4 regions of the Paenibacillus sp. FSL K6-3182 genome follow, and region 3 is predicted to be linked to each of the others. Evidence: riboswitches for the same ligand, from Rfam matches in the RefSeq annotation. Region 3 holds a riboswitch; each other region holds the start of a gene.
The links. Region 3 has a riboswitch for cyclic di-GMP ahead of MHH56_RS00455 (transglutaminase-like domain-containing protein). Riboswitches for the same ligand answer to the same signal wherever they lie in the genome.

Region 1: another riboswitch for cyclic di-GMP. It lies ahead of MHH56_RS13020 (methyl-accepting chemotaxis protein); the one in region 3 lies ahead of MHH56_RS00455 (transglutaminase-like domain-containing protein).
Region 2: another riboswitch for cyclic di-GMP. It lies ahead of MHH56_RS02575 (hypothetical protein); the one in region 3 lies ahead of MHH56_RS00455 (transglutaminase-like domain-containing protein).
Region 4: another riboswitch for cyclic di-GMP. It lies ahead of MHH56_RS30810 (SpaA isopeptide-forming pilin-related protein); the one in region 3 lies ahead of MHH56_RS00455 (transglutaminase-like domain-containing protein).

What each region holds. Positions count from the first base shown of each region.
Region 1 covers NZ_CP150265.1:3,044,225-3,046,386, reverse strand. Annotated here, with positions in the region: gene MHH56_RS13020 (methyl-accepting chemotaxis protein) at 1-1,008, opposite strand, end outside; cyclic di-GMP riboswitch class I at 1,094-1,178, opposite strand; gene MHH56_RS13015 (DUF1836 domain-containing protein) at 1,251-2,021, opposite strand.
Region 2 covers NZ_CP150265.1:571,868-574,029, reverse strand. Annotated here, with positions in the region: gene MHH56_RS02580 (copper amine oxidase N-terminal domain-containing protein) at 1-290, opposite strand, end outside; gene MHH56_RS02575 (hypothetical protein) at 315-1,049, opposite strand; cyclic di-GMP riboswitch class I at 1,405-1,489, opposite strand; gene MHH56_RS02570 (acyltransferase) at 2,035-2,162, opposite strand, start outside.
Region 3 covers NZ_CP150265.1:92,423-94,584, forward strand. Annotated here, with positions in the region: gene lysS (lysine--tRNA ligase) at 1-613, shown strand, start outside; cyclic di-GMP riboswitch class I at 783-861, shown strand; cyclic di-GMP riboswitch class I at 913-991, shown strand; gene MHH56_RS00455 (transglutaminase-like domain-containing protein) at 1,004-1,813, shown strand; rRNA gene MHH56_RS00460 (16S ribosomal RNA) at 2,131-2,162, shown strand, end outside.
Region 4 covers NZ_CP150265.1:7,038,296-7,040,457, reverse strand. Annotated here, with positions in the region: gene MHH56_RS30810 (SpaA isopeptide-forming pilin-related protein) at 1-1,222, opposite strand, end outside; cyclic di-GMP riboswitch class II at 1,313-1,394, opposite strand; gene MHH56_RS30805 (hypothetical protein) at 1,640-2,101, shown strand.

The DNA.
Region 1 (2,162 bases), 3.0 Mb from region 3:
TTCCGTAACTGCCGAAATGGATGAAGCATCGTCATACTGCGACAGCAACACTTTTCTGCCCAGCTCCACTTGGCCATTTACATCCTCTGATGCTTTTCGATTAATACCAATCATATTATCCATATTATTCGAGATGTGGAGCACAGATTCGCTCACTTCAAGCGTAGCTTTAATCGTTTCTCGCAGCTGATCGCCCATATTAGCCAAAGCGTGGTCAAGATCGCCAAATTCGTCAGAGCGAACGAGTTTTTCTTGACTTGTAAAATCATTATTGCCATACTGCTTAATTCTTTTTGTAATGCCTACAAGTCCTGTTCTAATCGATTGTGAGATGACAAAAATCATAATAGCAGGAAGAATAGCTAGCAAAATGACATTTATAAGCACAATAAGGTTCGCACTGGATATGTCTTTATCGAGAAGCCTCTGCGTCGCGTTAGCGTCTGCGGTCAAACGCTCGTGCATTGTATCGTTGGAATAACTTAGAATGACGGTATATACGCTTATTAGATTGCTTATGCGGAGCGATTTCTCATCTGATGATAATCCACTCACGTCTGTATTCGTCACTTTCAAGTTATCTAATGCTAGCTTAAGAACATTAACTTGATTCGCATAATAAGGACCATCTTCCGTTGCAGGCGGATATTTCTTATCCATATCGATAAGCTGTTTCTCCAACTCATCGATGTTGGCAGGCATCGTTTCCAAATCCTTCATGATCAGCGTTGCATCGCTTTTGCCATTTTCAATGGCATCTACCATTAGAAGCATCACTTTCAGCAGCCTATTCGATATACCTTGATAATTGCGTTCAGCACGCTGCAATTCCTCTGAACCTTCGACTGAGGTTGCTACTGAATGATTTTGAAAATAAATCAAAACGCCCGAGCCTACATTAAATAGTGTGATGATTGCGGTAACAAGCAATAATTTGCTCGTTATTTTCTTCAAACTCAATTTCTTAAACAGTATTTTTGCTCTCTCTATCATATCCTTAAAAACCATCCTGCTTGCTCTCTCCTCTGTCTCCTGAAAACAAAAAAAGCTATCCAGCCACAGGAGGCGGACAGCTCAGTTAGCTTATTATCCTTCCGGCGGTCTGGCAGCCATAGTGCGTACACCTTAGGCCCATAACTTTGCGTCCTTGTCTTTCAACAAGTTTGCCTTTTTCAGTTTGTCTATTTTGTAGTTTACAACTTAAACCAGTATAGGACTATTTAGTGAGTTTGTCATCCCTTGAACCATATTTATTCTGTGGCTAAAAATAAGGTTGCATTGCAATAACGCCTTGCTAACGAATGAAAATAGGAGGTTTGGATGGAAATAACCGCAACGAGCAAAATATTTCGCACCGCTTCCCATTGTTTTTCTGTTAAATTCGGCAATCTGCTTGCAAATTGATTCGCTGAAGAGCGAATGACATGCTCTGTCAATAAATCTTGATGCGGATTTTCCTTCAGATGACCGGAAATGTCGAGCAGTTGATCGTTATTCGCATCTAGCTCCTCAAACATACTAGTATAAGATGCATATAATTCAATAGGCCCAACTAAATCGTCTGCTTCATCCTCTGGTTTCTTGAATACGATCTCAAAAAGCTTGCGTATGGATTCAAAATCAAGATTTGACTTTAAATCATCAATAATAAATAATAACGCAGCTTGGTTTAGAGAATATTTTTTCCCAGCTTTCGGACAATCGAAATAAGGTTTGAAATCTCGCTTTACCCAGTTTTGCATGGAGGTAATCGACAGATTCGAATATTCGATTAATTGGCCCAACGCAGCAATTTCATGTAGTGAAAAGCCTTTAATCTCATTTCCTTTAATGAGCTTTTCAATAATTGGAGGCAGCAGCGTAGACATAAATGCAGGCAGTCCCGTGCCTTTCTCCAAATCACATTGATGCGTTTTGGTCCATGCGGCTTGCAGCACTTGCAGTGGCTTCAAATTATACTTTCCGTCCAGAGCCAGCAGCAAGCAAGCCATCTCTTTTCGAGTAAGCGTAAAGGACTCCATCTCGCTTCCTCCTCGCACATTCGTCTTGCATTCCTATATTACAAGTTCATATGAACTCATCATATGCCGGAGAATGACGCTTGTAAAGGCTCGAAAATCAATGAGAATAAGCCTTTCATTCTCGTTAAATCGCTTTTAAAG
Region 2 (2,162 bases), 480 kb from region 3:
AGCGCTGCAAGTTCTTTCTCTGTTGGCTCGGAGATCGTCGCTTTAGCCCCATCCCAATTCACTGTTTTTAGCAATGCGTAAGAAATATAACGAATCGGTACGTATGTACTTCCTTGATGAATAAATGAGTATTGTCCATCGGGCAGTTTAAGCGCTTGTCCATCAAATTGCAGCTTAATGGGCTGTGTCTTTGTCTTAATTGTTTCGGTTGCTGCGGATGCAGCGGTTGCAAGTATGGATGACAACATCATTACAACCAGAAAAATAGATAGAATACGTGACTTTTTCATAGAGCCTCCTCAGAATAGTAAAGCTTACTTGTTTAGCGAGTTTGCAATTACTGCAAGCGCATTGGCTCTAGCACCAGCCTTCGCACTCTCGTATTGCGCGCTCCAATCCGGAAAGCTTTGCTCACCTAGATCGGCTGCTTTATACTCGCTCTTGGCATTGCTTATTAATTGATTAAACCTGGCATCACAATCGGCTTCCGCAGAAAATACCTTATTCAGGTATTTACTTTGAATAGTAGCAAGTGTGGCTTCTTCATCCCCGCTAAGCTCTTTCGCAATCTGCTTAACCAAGCTATTGCTGGTTGCTTGACACGAAGATTTCAGCTTTTCCAGCTTTGCTGTAACCGATGCATCAATCTCTTTTTTCTTCTGGGACTTATTTTCGGAGTTTGTAGATCCCTTATCCGGCTTTTGTCCCTTGTCTACAATATTAGACGCTTCATCTGGCGGCAAAGTTGCGCTCGGACTAGGTTTAAGGACTTCATCTGGCTGCGTCGTTGGAACTAGATCAGGCTCTTGTGATGGAGTAGCATCAGGTTCTGAAGTCTGATCTGTCTGATTAGAAGGTTGTTCATCTGGCTGCTCCGTAATATTCGGCGACTCTTGTCCTGTATTACTATCTGCAGCTTCTTCAATACGCCCATTCAGTTCATCTACCTGATTTAACTTCGAATAGAGACTCATGCTTCCATAAATGACAATACCGATAACAACGAGAGCACCTGCGATAATCATTAGTGTTTTGTTCGTTTTTTTCATTGTTTTGGTTTCATATGATCCACTAAAGAAGCAATGATTGCATATGAATCTCCTTCTTAGATTTTTAAAATAAAAAAGCTGACGCTTCATAGTGACGGGGCGTCAGCTTGCGGATATAGCGTTTTCAGATCTATTAACGACGCCCTTCGTGCTAGTTCATGAGACAGCTGCTAGTTTATTTTTGTGATAAACAATCCTCAAATAAATCTCCATGCGCTTTTTCTCATCTAAGCAATCTTCCCACAGCAATTCATTGAATCCCATACAGAGCTGATGCCATTCACGTACAACGTTTGCGCGCATGAACATAATAATAACCTCCATTTTCACATAAACCACGACGGGAGGCACGATATTCGGTAGCTGGCTGGCAGTCTTTTAAAAGATAAGCCCCTTTAGCTTTGCGTCACCACTTTTCAATGGTTTTGCCTTTATCGTGTGGGTTATGCGGTTGTTTTGTTTAATGGTATGGTAACAAAGTTTTTTGGAAGTGTAGAGTTATTCACTTAGTATTCAAACAAATAACATTATTTAATATATTTTTCCGATATAGGTAAGAAACTCCTGTAATGATGTGCCAAGGAATTCTAGGTAGTTAAATCCAGCCTCTATGAACTCATCTTATCTTCCTTTGATTTCATAGAGTAAATCAATCATCTAAATCCTGTAATAATACTGACAAAAAGAGTATACTCTCATTATTTCTACGCCTATCCATTTCATTCATTGTTTACATTTATTCCGTTAAACAAAAAAAAAAAGAAGTATTATTATCCTCACTATAACTTAGAGAGCAATAGATCAGAAGTAAGGAGTTAAAGAATATATATAAATATAATTTACTAAGCATCTGTACATCCTATAGTTGGAGCGTATGCTCACGACTACCTTAAATAAGATCTGTTGTTTTCCAAGTGCGATTTCATTCTTACTTTTTTCCCACAACTATCATCTCAAGGACTTAAAGTAGAATAATATCTTTTTATTATATCCCCCCCTCTTTAAGAACCTTTTTTTTAATCATGGAACGACCTAATGTTATACTCCTAAACGGTAGTTTTTCGAGTAATAAGCATAAATAAAATGATAAAACTAAAATTATTAAAGAAGAGA
Region 3 (2,162 bases):
GGTTCTTGGAACAACGAAAATCACTTATCAAGGCCAAGAGATTGATTTGACACCTCAGTGGCGTCGCGTCAGCATGGTTGAGCTTGTCAAAGAAACGACTGGCGTAGATTTCGGCGTGGAAATGAGCGACGAGGAAGCCCATCGGTTGGCGAAAGAACACAAAGTTGCCGTTGATCCGCATATGACATTTGGTCATATTCTCAACGCTTTCTTTGAACAGTTCGGTGAGCACACGCTTATTCAGCCAACCTTTGTTACAGGACATCCGGTTGCTATTTCGCCGCTTGCTAAGAAGAGCGAAGCAGATCCACGCTTCACCGATCGTTTTGAGCTATTCATCGTAGCACGTGAGCATGCTAATGCATTTACGGAGCTTAACGATCCGATCGATCAGCGTGAGCGTTTCGAGTCGCAGCTTGTTGAGCGTGAGCATGGAAATGACGAGGCGCATGAGATGGATGAAGACTTTATCCGCGCTCTGGAATACGGCATGCCGCCAACTGGCGGACTAGGAATCGGTATCGACCGATTGATCATGCTTCTAACAGATGCTCCATCTATTCGTGATGTACTGTTGTTCCCTCATATGAGAGATCAGCGTTCTGCTGAATAAGAAAGAGACCAAGGAACCTTATGGCTTTTAGAAGCCATAAGGTTCTTTTTTTTCTAATATCGAGAATTTGCAACAACAATCCTTAAAAACATTCAAATTATGATTGATATTGTAGTACAATCTATTGATTTGCTAGATTCATATGGTAGAATAGAACTAATAAAGCGCTACACGATAACGGCAAACCTATCGAAAGGTAGGGACGCAAAGCTAAAGGGCCTTCCGTAAGATGGCAGCCAGCTACCGAATGAACAGGCTTTTTTTTGTTTGTATAGGGGAAATTCATCACATAGCGCTTCACACGATAATGGCAAACCTATCGAAAGGTAGGGACGCAAAGCTAAAGGGCCTTCCGTAAGATGGCAGCCAGCTACCGAAGGGAGTATATTCATGCGTAAATTTATGTTAGTCATCGCAGCTTTTGTTCTTTTTGCATCCATCCATGTAACGGTCGTTCAGGCAAATGAAGCGGACTCTTCTGATTGGCTCAATACGGGGAATTTAGATAAAGGTGTTGTCTCCGTACAATATACAGTGAGCACTAAAGTGAAAACGAAGCTTATGATCGCAAAAGGCGCATCAAATTATACATATAATCTAACTAGCGGAAAAACAGCTGAGAAGTTTCCATTGCAGCTTGGCAATGGCGAATATACAATATCTGTTCTAGAGAATACAACAGGAAACAAATACAAACTGGCGAAGAAAGAAACCGTGACGCTTGATTTGAAAGACAACAAGGTTTTGTACTTGAATTCCATCCAGAACATTGACTGGTCGAATGCGAGCAGCGCCATCGTCAAGGCAAAAGAATTAGCGAGCAATAAAAAAACGGATATGGAGAAAGTAAAGGCAATCTACGAGTATATTATTACGAATGTAAGTTATGATAATCAATTAGCTGCTAATCTGTCAGTTGATTACCTCCCCAATATTGATCGCACATTTAAATCGAGAAAGGATATCTGCTACGGATACGCTTCATTGTTTGCGGCAATGCTGCGGAGCGTGGATATCCCTACGAAGCTCTTGATGGGACAATCTACTTATGTGGATGTTTATCATGCTTGGAACGAAGTGTACTTGGATGGGAAATGGGTTACGATTGATACGACAGTTGATGCGGGTCTAAAGAAGGGCAAGAAAAAGTATGAGCTTATCAAGGATGCAGCTCAATATACAGTTACAAAAACATATTAGAAGTCATACGAGCTTGCGGAAATCGCAGAGCTCGTTTTTTTATGTCTTTCTTCAATATAGGTGAGGAGGAAGCGAAGCAACGATTACGCAATTAGAAGGCAAATAGGAGTGTTGAAAACTTTCTCGTAAATAATGAAAAAAACACTTGCAATGCTATATACGCCTATGATATATTATCTAGGTCGCCAACGAGATACACGGTCGACAAGAGAGAAAAGATTGCTCTTTGAAAACTGAACAACGAGTAATAACTGCCTCGCAAATCCTTCGGGATAAGCGAAAAAAGCGATAAAAAAGTAATGAGCAAGTCAAACATCAATTTGGAGAGTTTGATCCTGGCTCAGGACGA
Region 4 (2,162 bases), 610 kb from region 3:
CAGGTGTCGAGTTAGGTGTGATCACAGGTGTGGAAATTGGTGTAGTGGTAGGTGTATTCTCAGGTGTAGGAGTTGGTGTAGCTGTAGGCGTGCTCTCAGGTGTAGGAGTTGGTGTAGCTGTAGGCGTGCTCTCAGGTGTAGAAGTTGGTGTAACTGTAGGCGTAGTCTCCGGTGTAGAAGTTGGAGTAGCAGTAGGTGTCGATGATGGTGTTGGAGTAGGCGTAAAGCAGGTTTCGCCTGCGTTCACAAGTGAAAGCTCTTTCTCCTTGCCCCAATGGATCTTCAGCGTATTAGGTACAGCTTGTGGATCAGTTGGGTTGACGAGCTCCGTATTTGTTGAAAAGCTTACGGAACCTTTTCCAGGAATTACACCGTTTCCTGTTTGAGTGGAATTTGGAATTTCCCATGAATAAGAAACCTCAATGTTACTCTCATTGGTTACTTTCCAAGCTCTTGTTTTATTCGGGTCGGCGGAGCAGGCCGTTTCAAGTTTGAGCTTAGCCGTATTGATAACTGCTTTTCGCACAGAGTTATCTGTGGTTACTACGATCTGCTGGGTAGCCACTAAATCGGTGGTAAAGCCATCTAAGGTTAATTCTTTTAATGTGTAGGTGCCGATAGGCAATTCGTTGAATTGCAAAATACCGTCACTATTGGTAACGCCGCTTTTGAATAATTTACCGTCTTTCCAAAGCTCGAAGGTAATGCCGACATGAGGAGCCCCTTCGACATTATTTAAAAATTTGTTGATGATGATATTGCCCGTACAGCTGTTCGAAAGCTTTAGATTCCATGCTAAAATTTTGTCACCGTGAGCGCCGGGACCCAATGTCTTAATTAAATCTCCGCTATAGATATCTAATTGATAAGGCAAGCATCTTGGAATGTTAATCGTAACGGAGTAAGTACCTGCTTTTGGATATATAATAGACTGTCCCTCAAAAAATGTTTGCTTGTTGTATGGAATGGTTGTATCGCCGGGTCCAGGTGCCCAGTCAGCAGGGCCTTCATAGCCGGAGAAGCTGACTCTAACACAATCTTTTAGCGTCTGGAACGTAGCGGTAGCTGTTCCGTTATTATTGACTACGATATTGGAATGCGTGGCAATGACATCCTTGCGATCCGATGAATACTGTGGACAGCTATTCTCATCTCCGAGTGCCGCAGCATTCGTACTTTGATTGCTATCACCTTCCGCCATGGCAAGGGAACTAAGCGACAACGAAAAAATTAATAACAGAGCCAGGGCTAAACTGATTTTTTTCCTAAAATAACGCATCTTTCACTCTCCTCTTAGATACGTAGTGGGGTTCCAAGAGGGCCGGTTACACTACTAGCTCCATATAATCCAAGTGTCCAATTGTAGATTATACTTCATCGCTTCCCTAGTTATTTTGATTGTGAAAATCCACTCTCCCTTTCTATATGCGTGCACCAGTTAGATATGCATGCTTTCATATTAAAATGATAACATGTATTGGAAATTGCTCAAGGGTGTTTCTTTGTCAGAAAATGACTAATAATCAGCATAAAGCAGGATATATTTTTGGCATAACACACATTTTGTCACCTTGTCCCTTGATTGCGGAACCAGTGGGCTCTTCATGGCATATAGTGTCACAAAGAGGAGGTGGCCGCCATGTTTGAACTTCTACTTCTTGTTATTGGCTGTTATGCTTTGGCTGCATTGTCGGTGCATCTGGCGTATCGAATTTGGCGAGGGCGCCAGCAATCCAGCAAGCATTATGTGCTCGTTGCTGATGTCCAGCAAAACAATATGGAATGGTATGTACGTTCACTGTTTTCTTTCTCTCGGCGAATGGGGAAAAACGTTCGTTTGACCATCGTAGATCAAGGAGTTACAGAGGAGACACTGGCTATTGTTGAACGATTAGCTAGAAGGGGCGATGAGGTCAGGATTCACTCTAATGGATCTAATCCGTTGTCTGGAAGCGAAGACGGTAAGCGCTCTCAAACAGAGGGTGTGGATGGAACTCAGCTGCTATGGCTGCTCCAGGCAGAAGGAGTTGTGTCGCTTTCCGATCATGCGGTGCTAATTGATTTGCAAAATCCGACAGATTTGTCGAAAATGCCATTTTAGTATATACTCTACGGTAATGAAATAGTCGGAGTGAAGCACACTCAATAACGCAAATGCGTTG